DNA from 3 places in the Streptomyces sp. NPDC046727 genome. Region 2 is predicted to be linked to each of the others. Evidence: riboswitches for the same ligand, from Rfam matches in the RefSeq annotation. Region 2 holds a riboswitch; each other region holds the start of a gene.

Region 1 (7,249 bases), on a different contig from region 2:
AGTCGACCGTGTCCTCGTCGATCGACTCGGTCATCAGGCTCGTCGCCTCGGCCATCCGGCACTCGGTGTACCGCATGGCGGCCGGCGGGTCGTCGTTGCCCAGGGAGCCGAAGTTGCCGTGGCCGTCGACCAGCGGCACACGCATGGAGAAGGGCTGCGCCATGCGCACCAGGGCGTCGTAGATCGACGCGTCGCCGTGCGGGTGCAGCTTGCCCATGACCTCACCGACGACACGCGCGCACTTCACGTACGAGCGTTCGGGGCGCAGGCCCATCTCGTTCATCTGGTAGACGATCCGGCGGTGCACCGGCTTGAGGCCGTCACGGGCGTCCGGCAGGGCGCGCGAGTAGATGACCGAGTACGCGTACTCAAGGTAGGAGCCACGCATCTCGTCCACGACGTCGATGTCGAGGATCCTCTCCTCGAACGAATCGTCGGGCGGCGGGGTCTTCGTGCTGCGGCGGGCCATCGCTGCCTGGCTCCTTGCTGAAGCGTTTGACGGATCTGACGCGGACCATTGTGGACCGAGGCACTGACAAGCGGTGCCGCGACCCGGTCCCGGCGGCCCGGCCGGCGCCGGGGAACGGCCCGCCCCGGCGGCGCGGGGCCGTCGGGCGCGGCCCGATCCGGCGGCGCGAGGCCGCTGGGGAACGGCCGCCCCGGAGCCGCGAGGCCGTCCGGGAGCGGGTCCGACGCAGGCTACGCGATCCGCTCTCGGCGTACGCCCCGCGGGAACTTCGCCGAGGCCCCGCACGCTTTGCATACAGTGGCAGGAACGGCAGGAAAACCGCGGTTTCTTTCGACCGCCTCCGCTCGCGAAGGGACGTACATGCCCATGGGTCACACGACCACGGCCGAGGCAGGCTCCGGGGGCCTGGCAGCGACCGAGCACCGGCTGGCCAACGGTCTGCGCGTGGTGCTCTCCGAGGACCACCTGACCCCGGTGGCGGCGGTCTGCCTCTGGTACGACGTCGGTTCCCGCCACGAAGTCAAGGGGCGTACCGGCCTGGCTCACCTTTTCGAGCACTTGATGTTCCAGGGCTCCGCCCAGGTCAAGGGCAACGGTCACTTCGAGCTGGTGCAGGGCGCCGGCGGCTCGCTGAACGGCACCACCAGCTTCGAGCGCACCAACTACTTCGAGACCATGCCCACCCACCAGCTGGAGCTGGCCCTCTGGCTGGAGGCCGACCGCATGGGCTCCCTGCTGGCCGCCCTGGACGACGAGTCCATGGAGAACCAGCGGGACGTCGTCAAGAACGAGCGCCGCCAGCGCTACGACAACGTGCCGTACGGCACCGCCTTCGAGAAGCTGACCGCCCTCTCCTACCCGGAGGGCCACCCCTACCACCACACGCCGATCGGCTCGATGGCGGACCTGGACGCGGCCACCCTGGAGGACGCCCGCCAGTTCTTCCGCACCTACTACGCGCCGAACAACGCGGTGCTCTCCGTGGTCGGCGACATCGACCCCCAGCAGACCCTCGCCTGGATCGAGAAGTACTTCGGGTCGATCGCGTCCCACGACGGCAAGCCCGAGCCCCGCGAGGGCTCCCTGCCGGACGTCATCGGCGAGCAGCTGCGCGAGGTCGTCGTCGAGGAGGTCCCGGCGCGCGCCCTGATGGCCGCCTACCGGCTCCCGCAGGACGGCACGCGCGCGTGCGACGCGGCCGATCTGGCCCTGACCGTCCTCGGCGGCGGCGAGTCCTCCCGCCTGTACAACCGGCTGGTGCGCCGGGACCGCACGGCCGTCGCGGCCGGCTTCGGCCTGCTGCGCCTGGCCGGCGCGCCCTCCATGGGCTGGCTGGACGTGAAGGCCTCCGGTGACGTCGAGGTGCCCGTCATCGAGGCCGCCATCGACGAGGAGCTGGCCCGGTTCGCCGCCGAGGGCCCCACCCCCGAGGAGATGGAGCGCGCCCAGGCCCAGCTGGAGCGCGAGTGGCTGGACCGGCTCGGCACGGTCGCCGGCCGCGCCGACGAACTGTGCCGGTTCGCCGTCCTGTTCGGCGACCCGCAGCTCGCCCTGACCGCCGTCCAGCGCGTCCTGGCGGTGACCCCGGAGGAGGTCCAGGAGGTCGCCAAGGCCCACCTGCGCCCCGACAACCGCGCGGTCCTCGTCTACGAGCCGAAGTCCCCGGAAAAGGCCCCGGACGCCGACGTCCCCGAGGACCCGGAGCAGGAAGCGACCGTAGAGGCGGGCCGCGACGAGACCGAGAACGAGGAGACGGCCAAGTGACCCAGCTCGCCACCATGGACTTCCACCCCCAGCCGCAGCCCGGCGAGGCCAGGCCCTGGGCGTTCCCGGCCCCCGAGCGGACCGCGCTCGACAACGGCCTGACCGTGCTGCGCTGCCACCGCCCCGGCCAGCAGGTCGTCGCCGTGGAGGTGCTGCTGGACGCGCCTCTGGACGCCGAGCCGAACGGCCTGGACGGCGTCGCCACGATCATGGCGCGGGCCTTCTCCGAGGGCACCGACAAGCACTCCGCCGAGGAGTTCGCCGCCGAGCTGGAGCGCGCCGGCGCCACCCTCGACGCGCACGCCGACCACCCCGGCGTCCGGATCAGCCTGGAGGTCCCGGCCTCCCGTCTCGCCAAGGGCCTCGGCCTGCTCGCCGACGCCCTGCGCGCGCCCGCGTTCGCCGAGAGCGAGGTCGAGCGGCTGGTCCGCAACCGCCTGGACGAGATCCCGCACGAGCTGGCCAACCCCGCCCGCCGGGCCGCAAAGGAACTCTCCAAGGAGCTGTTCCCGGCGACCTCGCGCATGTCCCGCCCGCGCCAGGGCACCGAGGAGACGGTCGAGAAGATCGACGCGGCGGCCGTGCGCGCCTTCTGCGACCGCCACGTCCGGCCCGCCACGGCCACCGTGGTGGTCGTCGGCGATCTGACCGGCATCGACCTGGACGCGCTGCTCGGCGACACCCTGGGCGCCTGGACGGGCACCCCGGGCGAGCCCCGGCCGGTGCCGCCGGTGACCGCCGACGACACGGGGCGCGTGATCATCGTGGACCGGCCCGGCGCCGTCCAGACGCAGCTGCTCATCGGCCGGATCGGACCCGACCGGCACGACCGGGTGTGGCCCGCCCAGGTGCTCGGCACGTACTGCCTCGGCGGCACCCTCACCTCCCGGCTGGACCGCGTCCTGCGCGAGGAGAAGGGCTACACCTACGGCGTGCGGTCCTTCGGGCAGGTTCTGCGGTCCGCGCCGGACGGCACGGGCGCGGCCATGCTCGCCATCAGCGGATCCGTGGACACCCCGAACACCGGCCCGGCGCTGGACGACCTGTGGAAGGTGCTGCGGACCGTCGCGACGGAGGGCCTGACCGACGCCGAGCGGGACGTCGCCGTGCAGAACCTCGTCGGCGTGGCGCCGCTGAAGTACGAGACCGCCGCGGCCGTCGCGAGCACGCTGGCCGACCAGGTCGAGCAGCACCTGCCCGACGACTTCCAGGCGACGCTCTACCAGCAGCTGGCCGGCACGGGCACGGTGGAGGCCACCGCGGCCGTCGTGAACGCCTTCCCGGTGGACCGCCTGGTGACCGTCCTCGTCGGCGACGCCGCCCAGATCAAGGCGCCGGTCGAGGCGCTCGGCATCGGTGAAGTGACCGTGGTGACGGCCGAGTAGTGCCACGCGCGCAGGGGCCCTGACGACCTACGGGTCGTCAGGGCCCCTGCTGTTCCACTCGTTCCCCCAGATGCCCGTTTTGGGGCGGAGGTTGCCTGTCTGCCCTGTGGGATGCGCTACAAAAGCCCGGATCCGTTTGAGGATTGAAAGCGGGCCACCGTAGCGTCGTCCGGGCTGTTCGTCAGGCAGTGCGCCGCGCCCGCGGCACCGGACAGCCATCGCCGAGTCCCCGTACGGCGCGAGCCAGGGGAGCCGGGGACCCACCGTCCCTGGGGTGAATCGGGCGCCCGCGCGGCTGCGAGGGGGCTCGTAGGAGACCTTCCTGCTCCGAACCCGTCAGCTAACCCGGTAGGCGAGAGGGAAGGAAAGGACCAGCCACTTCATGGCGTTCATGTGCGCCACCGGGAAGCACCGCAAGCCCGGCCGGGTCAAGCGGACCACCGCTCAGGCGGCCGGTATCGCGGCCCTCACCACCACCGGTGTGATCAGCACCCTCGCCGCCTCCCCGGCGCTGGCCGCCGAGACCCCCGCGGAGCAGACCGGCCTCACCCCGGTCCTCGCCGCTACCGACGACGTCGCCGAGCAGATCGACGCGCAGGCCGCCGCCCAGCAGCAGGCCGCCGACGAGAAGGCGGCCGAGGCGGCCGCGGCGAAGGAAGCCGCCCAGCGGGCCCAGGAGGTGCGCGAGGCCAAGGCCCGCGCCGCCCGGGAGGCCGAGCGCAAGCTGTTGAACGCCTTCGTCGCGCCCATCGCGCACTCCTACGTCTCCACGGGCTACCAGGCCAGCAGCTCGCTGTGGTCCTCCGGCTCGCACACCGGCGTCGACTTCCACGCGGCCAGCGGCACGGCCGTCCACGCGGTGGGCTCCGGCACGGTCGTCTCCACGGGCTGGGGCGGCGCCTACGGCAACCAGATCGTGATCCGGATGGCCGACGGCATGTACACCCAGTACGGGCACCTGTCCTCCATCGGCGTCACGGTGGGCCAGAAGGTCGTCCCGGGCCAGCAGATCGGCCTGTCCGGCGCCACCGGCAACGTCACCGGCCCGCACCTCCACTTCGAGGCGCGTACGACCCCCGAGTACGGCTCGGACGTCGACCCCGTCGCCTACCTCCGCCAGCACGGCGTGAACATCTGACGCCTCCCGCACGGCAGTCCGAAGCCCCGGCTCATCGAGCCGGGGCTTTCGTCGTTTTTCGCAGTGTCCGCCGGACCCGTTGTCCAAAAAATATCCATGGATTACGGCCTGCCGTCGGAAATTCCGGCTCATTGGAATAGAGTCTCGGAACACGCGTCCGTCGACGACGTTTCACGGGGATTAAAGCGGAGGTCGGTCATGCGTATTCCGGCGCACTCGGTGTGCACCGCGGTCCGGGACGACATCGTCGCCGGTGTCTACGAGCGTGGCAGCCGTCTCACCGAGGAAGTCCTGGCCCGCCGCTACGGCGTCTCGCGCGTCCCCGTGCGCGAGGCCCTGCGCACCCTGGAGGCCGAGGGCTTCGTGGTGACGCGCCGGCACGCGGGCGCGTGCGTGGCCGAGCCGACCGAGCAGGAGGCCGCCGACCTGCTGGAGATGCGGATGCTGCTGGAGCCGCTGGGTGCCGCCCGGGCCGCCCAGCGGCGCACCGAGGCCCATCTGAAGGTGCTGCGCGGCCTGGTCCGGCTGGGCCAGGAGCGGGCCAGGAGGGGCAACAGCGAGGATCTGCGCTCGCTGGGCGGCTGGTTCCACGAGACGCTCGCGCAGGCCTCCGGCAGCCCCTCGCTGACCTCGATGCTCACCCAGCTGCGGCACAAGATCGCCTGGATGTACGTGCTGGAGGCGCCGCTGAGCCCGGGGGACTCCTGGGCGGAGCACGGCGCGATCGTGGACGCGGTGGCGCGCGGGGACGGGGAGCGCGCGCGGACGCTCACGGCGCTGCACGCGGAGCGCGCGACAGGCGCGCACCGGCTGCGCTTTTCCGGTGCCGCGGAGCGTGTGAGGACTTCGCAACACGCCGTAAACATCTCGGGCCCGCGGTATTAACACGGACACCGTATACAAAGAAGAGTTATTCGGTGGAGGGGTGTTTTCTGCTGCCCTTTTCCTGCCTGAATTCCGGGACGCGAGCCGTTCGGTGCCCGCGGGGAATTCAGGCTGCCGGGAAAACGCGGAAGCCGCGCCGTCCGGTACGGACGACGCGGCTTCCCGGTCCTGCTCAGACGGTCTCGGGCAGCTCCTCCAGGCCCTCGGAGACCAGCTTGGCCAGACGGTCGAGGGCGACGTCCGCGCCCTCGGCGTCGGAGGCGAGGACGATCTCCTCGCCACCCTGGGCGCCCAGGCCCAGGACGGCCAGCATCGAGGCCGCGTTGACGGGGTTGCCCCCGGCCTTGGCGATCGTCACCGGGACGCCTGCGGCCGTGGCGGCTCGGACGAAGATGGAGGCGGGGCGGGCGTGGAGGCCCTCGGCCCAGCCGACGTTGACGCGGCGCTCAGCCATGTGTTGCTGCCCTTCGGTGTTCAGGGTTGTCTAGACCAGTTTCCCATATCGCGAAGCGTGCCCGGAGGGGACGTTCGTCCCGCTCCGCCGTGGCACCGGACCGCGGCCTCGGTCCGGCTCTCCGTCCTCCACAGACTGCCCCGCGCCGTTGTCGTACGCGAGCCGTACTCTGGGGCCCATGCAGACCTCGGCGGGCCGGCAGGACCGGCACCAGTACCCCGCCCACTGGGAGGCGGACGTGGTGCTGCGCGACGGTGGCACCGCGCGCGTCAGGCCCATCACCGTTGATGACGCCGACCGCCTGGTCAGTTTCTACGAGCAGGTCTCGGACGAGTCGAAGTACTACCGCTTCTTCGCGCCGTACCCACGACTCTCCGCCAAGGACGTCCACCGCTTCACGCACCACGACTTTGTGGACCGGGTGGGACTCGCGGCCACGATCGGCGGCGAGTTCATCGCCACCGTACGCTATGACCGCATCGGCGCCGACGGCATGCCCGCCTCAGCGCCCGCCGACGAGGCCGAGGTCGCCTTCCTCGTCCAGGACGCCCACCAGGGCCGCGGGGTCGCCTCCGCCCTCCTGGAGCACATCGCGGCCGTCGCGCGCGAGCGCGGGATCCGGCGCTTCGCCGCCGAGGTGCTCCCCGCCAACAACAAGATGATCAAGGTGTTCACGGACGCCGGCTACACCCAGAAGCGCAGCTTCGAGGACGGCGTCGTCCGCCTGGAGTTCGACCTCGAACCCACCGACCGCTCCGTCGCCGTGCAGCGCGCGCGGGAGCAGCGCGCCGAGGGCCGTTCGGTACGGCGGCTCCTCGCGCCCGGCTCCGTCGCGGTCGTCGGCGTCGGCCGGGCCCCCGGCGGGGTGGGCCGCAGCATCCTGGGCAACATCCGCGACGCCGGCTACCCCGGCCGCCTGCACGCCGTCAACAAGGCGTTCCCGGAGGACCTCAAGGAGGTCGACGGGGTGCCCGCGTACCGCTCGGTGCGGGACATCGACGGGCATGTGGACCTCGCCGTCGTCGCCGTACCGGCCGAGCACGTGCCCGGGGTGGTCGCCGAGTGCGGGGAGCACGGCGTCCAGGGGCTGGTCGTGCTCTCCGCCGGATACGCCGAGAGCGGGCCCGAGGGACGCGAGCGGCAGCGGGCCCTCG
Region 2 (7,249 bases):
AGGAAGCCGTACAGGGCGGGGCCCTCGATGAGCGCGCCGACCTGCGGAAGGACCGTACGGGCCGATCGCGGCATGGGCCGGCCGAGCACCCGGGCCGTGCCCGCGGTCGGCTCGATCAGGCCCATCAGCATGCGGATGGTGGTGGTCTTGCCGGAGCCGTTGGGGCCGAGGAAGCCGAAGACACTGCCCGCCGGGACGGTCAGGTCGAGACCGTCCACGGCGAGCTGTCCGCCGCGGTAACGCTTGGTGAGACCGCGCGTGGCGATCACGCTCGCCTTCGCGTCTGCCGGATCCCGGTCCGTGACGGGGTCCCGCTGCGTGGCGGACGGTTCGTCCATCGGCTCCCCCTCGATTCGTCGTGCTCCCGAAGGGTCAACGGCCGGTCACGGCCCGTAGTTCCCGGATCGGATCACTTCCCCGCGTCGGCCGCCTTCACCAGGGCGTCCTTGGTGACCGCGCCGGCGTAGACCTTGCCGTCGTCGGTGATCAGGGCGTTGACCAGGCGGGTGGAGAAGACCGTGCCCTTGCCGAACTTCCCGGAGACCTGGTCGCCGAGCGAGCCGAGGAAGCCGCCGAGGTCACCGCCCTGGGAGCCGGTCGGCAGGCCGCCCTCGGTGCCGGTGTCGAAGGTGGCGACGGACGTCCAGCCCTCGCCGAGGACGTTCAGCCCGTCCGCGCCCTTCAGGCCCTCGGTGAAGTCCTCGCCGTGCTTCGGGGTGTGCTCCGGCGCCTTGGCCGCGTCCTTCTCCTCGGTGACCTTCGCGCCCTTGGGCGGGGTGAAGTCGAAGGTGGAGGCGGCCGGACGGGCGAAGGAGACCCGGGTGAAGCCCGCGTCGACCACGGCGGCACCGCCGCTCTTCGGGGTCAGCGTGAACTTCAGCGGCAGGCCCGTCTTCGCGTCCACGGCGATGCTGATCGCGCCGACCGTGCTGTCGCCCTGCTTGGGCTGGATGAGCAGCTTGTAGGCGTCCCGTCCGGCGACCTGTGCGGTGCCGTCGACGGTGACGGACGTGGTGTCGTCCACCGACTTCAGGATCTCGTCGGCGAAGTCCTTGGGGGTGGCCGGCGGCTCCGCCCTGTGCTCCTTGCCGGAGTCGGCCGCGGTGGAGTGGTAGACCTCGTTGCTCTTGCTGTCGTAGCCCCAGACGTCCTTGCCGTCGTGGATGAGGCTGTACTCGGCGCCGCTCTCCAGCAGCGACAGTTTCTGCCGGTCCGGGCCGTCGGCCGCGACACGCAGGGTGTGCGTGCCGGAGACCAGCTCGGTGAGCTTGGCCTGCGGGTCGGCGGAGGAGCCGTCGCCGGAGCCCTGGCCGGCCCCGGAGACCAGGCTGCTCTCCAGGCCGCCGAGGTTCGGCAGGCCGAGGTCGGTGCTGATCTTCACGGTGCCGGACAGCTGCTGCACGTCCGACTTGGCTATCTTCTCGATGAGCTGCTGTGCGCTGATCTTCGGCAGGTCGGGGTCACCGGAGTCGGCGAGCGCCGGGACCAGCCCGATCGTGGCCGCCGCCACCCCCACCACCGCGACCGGGACGGCGTACCGGGCGGCCTTGCGCCGGCCGGAGCGCGGGTTCTCGTCCCGCGCGGCGCCCACTGTGTCGTCGGATTCGTACGGTGCCATGTGTGCCTTACCTCCGTCGTCGGCGGCGGCTGTCGTCACGCTGGTCCACCTGAGCCGCCATTCTCACCCGAATCGGTGAGGAGTGGTGATTTCCGTGGTTTCCATCTCACCAAATCGGCGGTGAAGAAGCGTCAGCCCTCGGAGGCAACTGCGTGTACGCCTGCGGTATGACACCCGACGGCCGTATCTCCCCCTACCCGTAGGGGTCGTGTGGGGGAACACCGCCCGTACGGGTGTCCGTCCGCGGCGGTCGGCCAGGCTCCGGGACAGTCGGCCGCCGGGCTCCGGCGGAATCGGCCGGCCGGTTCCGTACGGGTCGACCGCCCGGTTCCGTACGGGTCGGCCAGCCGGTTCCGTACGGGTCTGCCAGCCGGTTCCGTACGGCTCGCCAGCAGGTTCCGTGCGGGTCGGCCGGTCTGTTTCCCGGCCGGGTCAGCCCGCCCGGTGCACCACGGCGTCGCACAGCTCCAGCAGCGCCGCCTTGGCATCGCACTCGGGCAGCGGGGCCAGCGCGGACCGGGCCTCCTCCGCGTACCGGACGGTGTCCCGGCGGGCCTGCTCCAGCGCGGGGTGGGCCCGCAGGCCGGCCAGCGCCTCGGCGTGCCGGGCATCGTCGCTGAGGTCGGAGTCCAGCAGCTCGCACAGCGCGATGTCCTCGGCCAGGCCCAGCCGGGCGGCCCGCTCGCGCAGCCGGAGCACCGGCAGGGTCGGGATGCCCTCGCGCAGGTCGGTGCCGGGGGTCTTGCCGGACTCGTGGGAGTCGGAGGCGATGTCCAGGACGTCGTCCGCGAGCTGGAAGGCGACGCCGAGCCGTTCGCCGTACTGGGTGAGGACGTCGACGACCGTCTCGTCGGCGCCGGACATCATCGCGCCGAACCGGCAGGAGACCGCCACCAGGGAGCCCGTCTTGCCGCCGAGCACGTCCAGGTAGTGCTCGACCGGGTCGCGCCCGTCCGAGGGACCCGCGGTCTCCAGGATCTGACCGGTGACGAGCCGCTCGAACGCCAGGGCCTGCACCCGGACCGCCTCGGGGCCGAGGTCGGCGAGGATCTGGGAGGCGCGGGCGAAGAGGAAGTCGCCGGTGAGAACCGCGACGGAGTTGCCCCAGCGGGTGTTGGCGCTGTCCACGCCGCGCCGCACGGCCGCCTCGTCCATGACGTCGTCGTGGTACAGCGTGGCCAGATGGGTCAGCTCCACGACCACGGCCGACGGCACGACGCCCGGCGCGTAGGGGTCGCCGAACTGGGCCGCGAGCATCACGAGCAGTGGCCGGAAACGCTTCCCTCCGGCCCGTACGAGGTGCTGCGCGGCCTCCGTGATGAACGGGACCTCGCTCTTGGTGGCATCGAGCAAGCCTTCCTCGACAGCCGCCAATCCGGCCTGGACATCGGCTTCCAGAGCCTGGTCCCGCACGCTCAGCCCGAACGGCCCGACGACGGTCACGAGGGGTCTCCTGTCTGCTGGTGTCTGCTGGCGCTTACACGGTTTGTCGATAGGTCGCTGCCATCACTCAAGTCAGCGTATCCGGTCCTCTTTCGATCACCGATAGCGCCCACCGGTCCAGCCTGGGCGGTATCGGATCATGACCGGCATAGTTTTGATCACATGGTAATAACGGACATTTGTCGACTTAACGGTAATCCGGATGCCGTGTCGCGACCTCTCCACACCCCCTCCTCCATCACCCCTCCCCCGTCGGCCACTACGACAACGACACGCACCACACCCCCGGTTCCACCACGACCCCGACTTCAGGCCCGAATCCCCCTAATCCCCCATGTCTGATTTAAAGTGTTTTGCCATTTCGTGAGTTGGGTCACGCGGCCTACTGGCCCGCCCCACCCGCCGGACCCCCCACGACCCCTTGCCCCGTCGGCGAGTTGAAGATTGGCAACCGCAAAGGATCAAGCACCTCATACGGCATCGATCAAGGTCAAACCGCATGTTGTATGAATCCGGTACTTGTTCCCGACATGTGCTCCCGCATACGTTCCGTGCCGTCGGGCGGACGCCGAATCCTGCCGCCGCCCGCATACCCATCGACGAACTCATTCGTACGGCAGGAGCGGGGGACCCAGGTAAGTCGCTGAGTCGGACGGCATACGCCGCACCGGAACGGCTCGGGGTGAAGTCGTGCCTCCCCCAGGCACGGCCGGGCACCTCCCCGCCCGAACCCGACAGCTCACCTCGCAGGCGCCGGAGAGGAACTTCCCCATGCCTGCTGCCGCTCAGCACCGCCGTACCCGGAACAGCCGCCTCGTCCGTACCCTCGTCGCCGCCGCCACCGGCGCCGCCGTCCTCACCCTTCCGCTCATCGGCGCTACCGGTGCCTCCGCGGCCACCGGCACCACCACGGGCACCACCCTCGCCGGGTACCCGAACAACCTCGACGGCTGGATCCGCGAGTCGCTCGCGATCATGGCCGAGAAGCACATCCCGGGCACCTACAACGGCATCTACCGCAACGTCATGCGCGAGTCCTCGGGCAACCCGGCCGCCATCAACCTCTGGGACTCCAACGCCGCCAAGGGCATCCCGTCCAAGGGCCTGCTCCAGGTCATCGACCCGACGTTCAACGCCTACCACGTGGCCGGCACGTCGTTCGACATCTACGACCCGGTCGCGAACATCACCGCCGCCTGCAACTACGCGGCCGCGCGGTACGGGTCCATCGACAACGTGTTCGGCGCCTACTGATCGGCCGGTCGGGGCACGCGCTGCTGATGTCCCGGTCAGCCGGTCGACGTCACGGTCGGCCCGGTCAGCCGGCCGGGAACAGTCTTTCGAGGACGACGGCGATGCCGTCGTCCTCGTTCGACAAGGTGACCTCATCCGCGACCGCCTTCAGTTCGGGATGCGCGTTGGCCATGGCGACGCCGCGTCCGGCCCAGTCGAACATCGGGATGTCGTTGGGCATGTCTCCGAAGGCCAGTGCCTGTTCGGCGCCGATCCCCAGCCGCTCGGCGGCCAGCGCCAGGCCGGTCGCCTTCGTCACCCCGCTCGGCTGCAGCTCCACGGTGCCGGGCCCCGACATGGTGACCGTCGCCAGCGAGCCCACCGCGGCGCGCGCCACGGTCGCCAACTCGTCGTCGGACAGGTCGGCATGCCGCAGCAGCACCTTGCTGATGGGCTCGGACCACAGGTCGTCCCGCCGACCGACCCGCACCGCGGGCAGCGTCGGATGGGGCATCCGGTAGCCGGGCTCGATGAGCGTGAGGCCGTCCACGCCGTCCTGGTCGACCGCCGCGTAGACCTGGCCCGCCTCCGCCTCGATCTTGCCGAGCGCGGTCTCGGCCAGCTCCCGGTCCAGCCGGACCGACCACAGCAGGCGGTCGGCCCCGGCGTCGTAGACCTGCGCTCCCTGCCCGCACACCGCGAGCCCGGTGCAGCCGAGCTGCGCCAGCAGGGGCCGTACCCGCGGGGCCGGGCGGCCCGTGACCACCAGGTGCCGGGCACCGGCCCGCGCCACCCGCGCGAGCGCGGCGAGCGACCGGTCGGAGACGGTGTCGTCGCCGCGCAGCAGCGTCCCGTCCAGGTCGGTGGCGATCAGTGCGTGTGCGGGGGTGGGTGCCATGATCAGAGAATACGGACACCGCGCCCCGCCGACTCACCTGTCATTCCACGCACTTACGTGCTGATTGACCCCAAGTGGGGCCCCTGGACGCCTTGATGGGGTCACCGCTGCGACCCCTGGGGCTCAACCGTGCGCCGCGGCCAGGTGGTTCGCCAGGCGCGGGGAGGCGAACTCCGTACCGCAGACGAACCGCATCACCGGGCCGTACGACGACGCGGCCGGCAGGCCGGTGAAGTACAGGCCGGGCACGGAGGAGACGTAGCCGGGGCCGAGCCTGGGCGCGCCGCGGCTCACCGCGAGCCGGGTGCGCAGCTCATGGCCGAGGAAGTCCATCGCCGCCAGGTCGACGCGGTAGCCGGTGGCGGCGATGACGTGGTCGGCGACGAGCCGCTCGGTGTGGCCGGCATGGGCGCGGACGGTGAGCACGGGGCTGCCGTCCTGGATCTCGGCGCCCACCACCCGCGCGACGTCCCGCACCTCCACACCGCTCTCGAAGCGCTCGCGCAGCCACCAGGCGCCGAGCGGGCCGAGGACCCGGCGGACCAGGTAGTGGCGGGCGGCCTCGGGCAGGAAGCGGTACGGGTGCGGGTAGTAGGTGAGCGCCCACAGCGACCAGGCTCGGCCGAACGGGGACTCGGGGCGAAGCCTCGGCTGCTTCCAGGGCGGGGCGCCGAAGGCGACCCTGCCGTGCCCGCGCGCGACCACGCGCACGCGTGCCCCCGCCTCCGCCGCGAGCGCCGCCGTCTCCAGCGCGGACTGGCCGGCGCCGATGACGATCAGCTCCTTGCGGGTGAACCGGCCGAGGTCGTGGTGCTGGGAGCTGTGCGAGACCGGGCCGGTCGGGGCGGGACCGTCGGCCGCCGCCGGCGCCAGCTCGGCCGGCAGGTGGGCGAGCCCGGACAGACCGGTGGCGACGACGACCGCGCGCGCGGTGAACAACTCCCCGGAGTCCAGCTTGAGTTCGAAACCGCCGTTCGGGTCGCGGTCGACGGAGACGACCCGCACCCGCTCCAGGCCGGGGACCAGCCTCTGCTGGAACCACTCCCCGTAGGAGATGAAGGTCTCCACCGGGATGATGTCCTCGTCGGTCACCAGGCGGCGGATCCCTGCCGCGTCGCAGTAGTCGGCGAGGGTGTGGCCGGGCTGGGGGCAGTCGAGGTTCGAGGCGGCGGGTGTCGACTTGAGGAGCATGCCCTGGGGCATGTGATCACGCCAGCTCACCATGGGATCGCCGAAGACGCGCACGGGGATGCCGCGCGCCCGCAGATGGGCGGCGGTGGACAGGCCGAACGGCCCGGCCCCGATGACTGCTACCGGTCGGATCACGAAGTCCCTCCCCAGGACGCGTTACGCCACGCTGTCGTGGCCTTGCCTACTTCGTGGATGTGCTGCCGCCGCGGCGGCTGGTCCGCCACAGCTGATAGAGGTGCTTCGCGCCCGGGCGCACGAAGCGGGCGAGCATCGTGAGGAACGGCAGCGGGTCGTCGCCCGCGAGCCAGGCCAGCTCCGTCCCGCTCGCCCTGGCCGGCGCGTGCGGTGTCGTGTAGCCGCTGCGGCGGTAGGCGAGGAGGGCTGCGAGGTCGATGTTCTCCACGATGTAGCGGTGGCCGGCGCGCTGTTCCCCCTCCGGTACAGGGCGGCCGGTCAGGTGCAGGTGCATCGCACGGACGACGTCCACGCCCGACTCGTTCTCGAAGAGCCGGAACTGGGCGCCCACGCGCGGGTTGAAGTCGAGGAGCTTGTACTGTCCGTCGCGCCGGTCGAAGCGCAGGTCGAGGTCGATGATGCCGCAAAAGCCGATCTGCTTGACGAAACGTGCGGCGAGGTCGGCGAGTTCCGGGTTGTCGACGACGTACGCGTTCGCCGTCATGCCGGCGTGCGGAGGCCAGGAGCGGACCTTGACGCCGGTGAAGAGCGCGAGCGGGCTGGAGTCCTGGTCGAAGCAGGCGTGCACGATCCAGTCCTCGGCCTCCTCGCGCGGCAGGTACTCCTGGAGGATCACGCCCGGTTCCTCGCCCCAGCCGCGGGCCAGGGCGAGCAGCCCCGCGCGCGTGCCG
Region 3 (7,249 bases), 180 kb from region 2:
GACGCCTCCGCCGCGCACTACGCGCAGTACGGGGCACAGGAAGCTCCCTACGACGACCTCACCACGTACGGCGGCTATGACGCCACCGGTTTTGCCGGTGGTTCCGGAAGCACCACGGCCTTCCACACCGACCCGCTCTTCGGCAGCCTCCCGGGCAGCGAGCAGACCACCGGCGCCTACGACACCACCCAGTGGCACACCGGTACCGGCCACACCCCGGCCTACGACCCGTACGCGGCCCAGCACCACGCCGCCTACGACTCCGGGGTCTACGACAACACCGCCTGGACCGTGCCCGCGCAGCCCACCGGGAACGACGTCAGTGGCCAGTGGGACGCGAACGCCTGGCTGCAGCCCGACCAGTCCGGCGGCGCCGACCCCACCCAGCAGTGGGAGTGGGGCACCCAGACCTTCGACACGGGCGCGTACGACGCCACGCAGTGGAACTCGGCCGGGCACGCCGTGCCGGCGGGGCCCGAGCAGGTTGGCGAACCGTTCGACCAGCAGGCCACCGCGACGTTCGAGGCGGTCGCCGACCCGCACGCCCCGTTCGAGCAGCCGGGCGACCCGCAGGCGACGGCGGCCTTCGAGCAGATGTCGTACGAGGACACCGCCTTCGACGAGCAGCCCTCCGGCGAGGGCGAACCGGACGCCACCGGTGAACTGCCCGCCGTGACCGGCCTGCTGGACGACCAGGAGGAGATCACTCCGGCGCCGGCGACCCGCGCGGGCTCGCGCAGCGCCTCGCGCTCCCGGCGCCGTACGCCCGCCAAGCGCTCCGCGCTGCTGACCGTCGCCGTGCCCTCGGCGTGCGTGATGGGCGTCGCCGGAATCGCCGCCGCCTCGGTCGGCGCGCTCACCGACGACTCGTCCAAGGACACCTCCACCACCGCCTCGGACGCGCACGCTGTCCAGCCGTCGGTCGCCAACAGCAAGCTGGACTCCCAGCTCAAGACGCTCTCCGCCGGCGCGACCGACTTCGCCGACCGGGCGAGCCGCACCCAGGAGCGCATCGACCTCAAGGCGCAGCAGGAACTGGAGAAGAAGAAGGCCGCCGCGGAGGCCGCGCTCAAGGAGCGGCTGCGTCCCAAGTTCGCGCTGCCGGTCGGCCAGCACGGGCTCAGCGCCTACTTCGGCCAGGCGGGCATCAACTGGATGTCGGTGCACACCGGCATCGACTTCCCGGTCTCCTACGGCACCACGGTGATGGCCGCCACCGACGGCACCGTCACCACCAAGTGGAACAGCGCCTACGGCAACATGATGATCGTGACGGCGAAGGACGGCACGGAGACCTGGTACTGCCACCTCTCCAGCTACCGCGTCGCCTCCGGTACGACCGTCAAGGCCGGCGAGCCGATCGCCTACTCCGGCAACTCGGGCAACTCCACCGGCCCGCACCTGCATTTCGAGGTCCGGCCGGCGGGCGGGTCGGCGATAGATCCGCTGCCGTGGCTCCGCAGTCACGGACTGGATCCCACCTGAGCCGCCCATCGGACCTGGGGCCCCGCTCTTCAGCGGGGCCCTTTTCCGTCGCTACAGCTTCTCCACCGGTGCGTACCGCAGCAGCAGCCGCTTCGGCTTGGCGTCGCCGAAGTCGATCGTCGCCTCCGCGTTCGCGCCCGTGCCCTTCACCGCGACGACCGTGCCGAGCCCGAACTGGTCGTGGGTGACCCGGTCCCCGACGGCCAGCGCGACCACCGGCTTCTCCGCCGTGCGCCGCGTGGCGAACCCGGACGCGCCCGACGCGGAGGAGCGCGAGCGGGTCGAGGACAGCGAGGCCGCGATCCCGGACGCCGGCCCGGAGGACACCGGCGCCGCCGCTCCCGTCCGCTTCCACTCCACGTGGGTGGCCGGGATCTCCTCCAGGAAGCGGGAGGGCGGGTTGTACGACGGCTGGCCCCAGGCGCTGCGCATCGCCGACCGAGTGAGGTACAGCCGCTCCCGCGCGCGTGTGATGCCGACGTACGCCAGGCGCCGCTCCTCCTCCAGTTCCTTGGTCTGGCCGAGGGCACGCATGTGCGGGAAGACGCCGTCCTCCATGCCCGTCAGGAACACGACCGGGAACTCCAGGCCCTTGGCGGTGTGCAGGGTCATCAGCGTGACGACGCCGTCGCCGTCCTCCTCGTCCGGGATCTGGTCGGAGTCGGCGACCAGCGCGACCCGTTCCAGGAAGTCGGCGAGCGTGCCCTGCTCGCCCTCCCCGTACTCCTGCTCGAACTCCAGGGCCACGGACGCGAGTTCCTGGAGGTTCTCGATCCGGGTCTCGTCCTGGGGGTCGGTGGAGGCCTGCAACTCGGCCAGGTAGCCGGTGCGTTCGAGGACCGCTTCGAGGATCGTGGCCGGTCCGGAGCCGGACTCCACGATCGTGCGCAGGTCCTCCATCAGCGCGTTGAACCGCTTGACCGCGTTGGTGGAGCGCGCGGCCATCCCGTACGCCTCGTCCACGCGCTTCAGGGCCTGCGGGAAGCTGATCTTCTCGCGCTGGGAGAGGGCGTCGATCATCGCCTCCGCGCGCTCGCCGATGCCCCGCTTGGGCACGTTGAGGATGCGGCGCAGCGGCACCGAGTCCTCGGGGTTGGCGAGGACCCGCAGGTAGGCGAGGACGTCCCGGACCTCCTTGCGCTCGTAGAAGCGGACACCGCCGACGACCTTGTAGGGCAGGCCGACGCGGATGAAGACCTCTTCGAAGACACGCGACTGGGCGTTGGTGCGGTAGAAGACGGCGACGTCTCCCGCGCGCGTCGCGCCGGCGTCGACCAGGCGGTCTATCTCGTCGGCGACGAACTGGGCCTCGTCGTGCTCGGTGTCGGCGACGTACCCGACGATCCCGGCGCCCTGGCCGGCGTTGGTCCACAGGTTCTTCGGGCGGCGGGACTCGTTGCGCTCGATGACCGCGTTGGCGGCGGACAGGATGGTCTGCGTGGAGCGATAGTTCTGCTCCAGCAGGATCGTCGTCGCGTTCGGGTAGTCCTCCTCGAACTGGAGGATGTTGCGGATCGTCGCACCCCGGAAGGCGTAGATCGACTGGTCCGCGTCACCCACGACACAGAGTTCGGCGGGCGGGATGTCGTGCTCGCTCGCGGGCGTCTCCGCGTCGTGGTCGCCGGTGCCGACCAGCTCGCGGACCAGCGCGTACTGGGCGTGGTTGGTGTCCTGGTACTCGTCGACCAGGACGTGCCGGAAGCGGCGGCGGTAGTGCTCGGCGACGTCCGGGAAGGCGCGCAGCAGGTTGACCGTCGTCATGATCAGGTCGTCGAAGTCCAGCGCGTTCGCCTCGCGCAGCCGCGACTGGTAGAGCGCGTAGGCCTGGGCGAGGGTCTTCTCGAAGCCGTCGGCGGCCTGGGCGGCGAAGTCCTCCTCGTCGATCAGCTCGTTCTTCAGGTTGCTGATCTTGGCGCTGAAGGACTTGGGCGGGAAGCGCTTGGGATCGAGGTCCAGGTCGCGGCAGACCAGGGCCATCAGGCGCTTGCTGTCGGCGGCGTCGTAGATCGAGAACGACGACGTGAAGCCGAGCTTCTTCGACTCGCGGCGCAGGATGCGCACGCACGCGCTGTGGAAGGTCATCACCCACATCGCGTTCGCGCGCGGGCCGACGAGCTGCTCGACGCGCTCCTTCATCTCGCCCGCGGCCTTGTTGGTGAAGGTGATCGCGAGGATCTGGCCCGGGTGGACGTCCCGCTCGGCGAGGAGGTAGGCGATGCGGTGGGTCAGCACGCGGGTCTTGCCGGAGCCGGCGCCGGCGACGATGAGCAGCGGGGAGCCGGCGTGCTCGACCGCGGCGCGCTGGTTCTCGTTCAGCCCCGCCAGGAGGGCCGCCGCGTCGAGCACGGGGCGCGGGGCGCCATCGCGGTAGTACGCGTCCCGGTCCGGCGGCACGTCGAACTTCCCGCCGAACAGATCGTCCGGAAGCGGCTCCGGAGCGTGATCGTCCTCGGGCGGCGGCGGGGGTTCCTCCTCGCGCCCGCGAGGGGGCTGGAGGTCCGCCAGGAAGCTGTCGTCAAAGAGGCTGCTCATCGCTCTCCGAGTCTAGGGCGCCCCACCGACAACCGGTCCCGGTCCCGGGAACATGGCTCACTTCCCGGACAGCCGATCCCCGCCCCGACGGCGCCCGGCGACCGCTCACCCAGCGGAAGCACCTGGTCACACGCGTGTGAAACCTCTGCCAGGTCACAGAAATGTATCGGACATACCGCACACCAACCTTCACAGAAGACACACGAGTTGGCTAGGTTGCCGTCAGGCCGCACGACCCCACTCCGGCGAACGTCGCCGGGCCGCGCGGCCTCCGCCGAGTCCGGCGCGCCCCCGCACGGTGCCCGGAGCCGGGGACCCACCGATCCCGGGGTGAATCGGCCGACTCCCGCCCGGGACGACGCCGTAGGGCAACCCTTCCAAGCACCCGCCCGAACCCGACAGCTAACCCGGTAGGCGGCAGTACGGAAGGAGTCGCCTCCTTTGGCGTCGCACCGCAAGCCTCGCCCCGGCGGGACCCCGGGGACGGGTATCCGCACCCCCGCCCTCGCCACCGCCGCCCTCACCTCCGTGGCGGTCCTCTCCCAGAGCGCCGAGGCCACGCCCATGGCCGCGCACGGCAAGCCGAGCCTGGAGGAGGTCGAGCGGAAGATCGACGACCTGTACCGCCGGGCGGAGTCGACGGCCGAGACATCCGGGGCGTCCTTCGCGTCCCTCATGTCCGGCACGGGCAGGGACCGGGCCGAATGGGCTCAGGAGGCCGAGCGGGCGCGGCAGGCCGAGCGGGCCGACCGGGCGCGGCAGGCCGAGCGGGCCGAGGATTCACGGCGCCGCGCGGACAGTCTCCAACGGCTCCGCGACGAGGTCGCCCGGCGCGCCCAGGGCCGTGGCCTGCCCGCCCAGCGGGGGGCGGTCCCGGCCCAGCGCGGCTCCACGCCGGCCCCGGACACCACCCCGACGGCGCCCGTGAGGGACACGCGCGGCACACCGCCGTCCGTGCCGTCCACGCCTTCCACGCCGTCCGTGCGGGATGCGGCCCCTGCCTCGCCCGTGCGGGACCAGGACATCCCTCCATACGTACGGGACACGGGGATGACTCAGCCAGGACGGGACCAGGCCGCCACCCCGTCCGTACCGGGCGCGCGCACGGCCTCGCCCCTTCGGGACACGCCGGGCGCCGTGCCGGTTCGGGACATGGGCGATGCCCCGGCCGCGTCCGGCACCGCCGCTGTGACATCGGCCGGCAGCCCGCGGGAAGCCGCCGCGAGCGGTCCGAAGGCGGCCAAGGCCGCCGTTCAGAAAAAGCTCGCCCACGCGCGCGTGCTGCTGGCGCAGCAGACCGCCCAGGGCGCCGCGACACCGTCCGGCACGTACGCGAGCAAGGCCAGGAAAGCCATCGCCTTCGCCCGCGCCCAGCTCGGCAAGCCGTGTCTGGCGGGCACCGCCGGTCCCGGCTCCTACGACTGCTCGGGCCTCACCCAGGCCGCCTGGAAGTCCGCCGGCGTCACCCTCCCGCGCACCGCGCGCGAGCAGGCCGACGCCGGCACCCCGGTCCCGCCGGACGAGGCCCGCCCCGGCGACCTCGTGTTCTTCCGTGACGACGTCAGCCATGTCGGGCTCTGCACCGGTGACGGCATGATGATCCACGCTCCCCGGCCGGGGGCGTACGTCCGCGAGGAGCCGGTCTCCGGCGTCGGCGGGGCGGCCGTCCACAGCGTGGTACGGCCGGGCTGACCGAGCGCGACGGGGATCAGGTCCAGAGGACGGCGATGAAGATGTTGGCCATGGTCAGCAGGCCGACCAGCCCGAAGATCCCCTTGTCGATCCGCTCCTCGTCCCGCTTCACGTAGACCAGGCCGAGGATCACGATCAGCAGGGCCAGCTTCACGCCGATCTTGATGTTGTTGACGTGGTGACCGTCGGCCTGGTCGAGGCCGACGAGAGCCACGCCGGTGACCAGCATGGTCAGCGCGCCGTGCAGCATCCCGGGCACGAACCGGGCCGTGCCCTGGCCCATCGCCTTCATCTGGGTGAGGAAGCCGCCGAGCAGCGCGGCGATGCCGATGATGTGCAGGCCGACGAAGAGATGGATGAGTACGTCCATGGAGCCGGAGCCTAACGAGGAGCCACCACGCCTCCCGCCACCGGGCCCACCGTCCGGCGGCCGGGAGGGGGCGCTGTGACGGTGTGTGGCCACGCACCGCGGGTCTTGCATATATGCGCCCTATAGCACCCCACACCTCCCGCCTGTCCCGCTTTCCGTGCTTCGATCACCACGCTGCGTGAAGGTGACGATGCCGACCCGGCCGCGCGGTCACATATGGTCACTTCCCGGTCTGTCACAGCCAGTTCCGTACACCGCGTTACCTGCTTGTCACCGTCCGGCCTAGCGTCCTCCCCCAGGTGACCGGCTCCCCACCGCCGCCCGGACCGGGACGGCAGCCGGCCACCACCGCCGAGAAAGGCCCGGCGGCGGCCCGATCCCCCTGTGCGGGCCGCCGCGGGGCGTACTGACCGCTCGCTCGTACGAGTCGTACGGAAGGACGTGACAGTCCAGGTGGCAGCGCACCGCAAGCCCCCGCAACGCCCGCTCAGCGGCCACGCGGCCCGGACGGCCGCCACTCTCGCCCTGGCGGGCGCGGCCACCGCGACCGGCTTCGACGGGACGGCGAACGCCGCGCCGCAGCTGACGCAGGCGCAGGTGAAGGCCAAGGTGGACACGTTGTACCGGGAGGCCGAGGCCGCCACCGAGAAGTACAACGGGGCGAAGGAGGAGTCGGACTCGGCCCAGCGGCGGCTGAGCGCGCTCCAGGAAGAGACCGCCCGCGGTCAGGAGAAGCTCAACTCCGCCCGGGACGCGCTGGGTTCGATGGTGGCGGCGCAGTACCGGGACGGCGGCATCGACCCGGCCTGGCAACTGGCCCTCTCCAGCGATCCCGACCGGTACCTGGACGGCGCCGCGCTCGCGGAGCGGGTCGGTGACCGGCAGGCCGGCGCGGTGTCGCGGGTGCGCCGGCAGCTGCGGGAGATCGAGCGGCTGCGCGGTGCCGCGCGCATCGAGCTGACGTCACTGCGGTCACGGCAGGCCGAGCTGAAGCGGCAGAAGAAGACCGTCGTCGGCAAGCTGGACGAGGCCCGGCGACTGCTGGCGCGGCTGACTCCGCGGCAGCGGGCCGAGGTCACCGGTGCCGACGGCACGGCCGGACGCGCCTCCCGGTCGGCCGCGGACCCGCGGGAGCCGCTGGAGCGGGCCGGTTCGGTACCGGCCCCCACC

What was found. A riboswitch is a leader RNA that binds a small molecule or an ion and turns the genes downstream of it on or off. The one in region 2 is predicted to bind cyclic di-AMP.
Region 1: linked by a shared signal. The riboswitch ahead of ABZ937_RS04310 (M23 family metallopeptidase) and the one ahead of ABZ937_RS01600 (transglycosylase SLT domain-containing protein) in region 2 are both predicted to bind cyclic di-AMP.
Region 3: linked by a shared signal. The riboswitch ahead of ABZ937_RS00705 (NlpC/P60 family protein) and the one ahead of ABZ937_RS01600 (transglycosylase SLT domain-containing protein) in region 2 are both predicted to bind cyclic di-AMP.

What each region holds. Positions count from the first base shown of each region.
Region 1 covers NZ_JBEYYR010000003.1:48,977-56,225, forward strand. The annotation lists gene ABZ937_RS04295 (DNA topoisomerase IV subunit A) at 1-469, opposite strand, end outside; gene ABZ937_RS04300 (pitrilysin family protein) at 830-2,233, shown strand; gene ABZ937_RS04305 (pitrilysin family protein) at 2,230-3,618, shown strand; cyclic di-AMP (ydaO/yuaA leader) riboswitch at 3,828-3,988, shown strand; gene ABZ937_RS04310 (M23 family metallopeptidase) at 4,001-4,756, shown strand; gene ABZ937_RS04315 (GntR family transcriptional regulator) at 4,955-5,641, shown strand; gene ABZ937_RS04320 (HPr family phosphocarrier protein) at 5,814-6,095, opposite strand; gene ABZ937_RS04325 (GNAT family N-acetyltransferase) at 6,274-7,249, shown strand, end outside.
Region 2 covers NZ_JBEYYR010000001.1:337,595-344,843, forward strand. The annotation lists gene ABZ937_RS01585 (ABC transporter ATP-binding protein) at 1-338, opposite strand, end outside; gene ABZ937_RS01590 (sigma-E factor regulatory protein RseB domain-containing protein) at 410-1,618, opposite strand; gene ABZ937_RS01595 (polyprenyl synthetase family protein) at 2,051-3,061, opposite strand; cyclic di-AMP (ydaO/yuaA leader) riboswitch at 3,649-3,829, shown strand; gene ABZ937_RS01600 (transglycosylase SLT domain-containing protein) at 3,833-4,315, shown strand; gene ABZ937_RS01605 (HAD family hydrolase) at 4,380-5,192, opposite strand; gene ABZ937_RS01610 (FAD-dependent oxidoreductase) at 5,316-6,518, opposite strand; gene ABZ937_RS01615 (ATP-grasp domain-containing protein) at 6,565-7,249, opposite strand, start outside.
Region 3 covers NZ_JBEYYR010000001.1:162,285-169,533, forward strand. The annotation lists gene ABZ937_RS00695 (M23 family metallopeptidase) at 1-1,485, shown strand, start outside; gene pcrA (DNA helicase PcrA) at 1,537-4,017, opposite strand; cyclic di-AMP (ydaO/yuaA leader) riboswitch at 4,280-4,450, shown strand; gene ABZ937_RS00705 (NlpC/P60 family protein) at 4,459-5,709, shown strand; gene ABZ937_RS00710 (hypothetical protein) at 5,726-6,079, opposite strand; gene ABZ937_RS00715 (NlpC/P60 family protein) at 6,533-7,249, shown strand, end outside.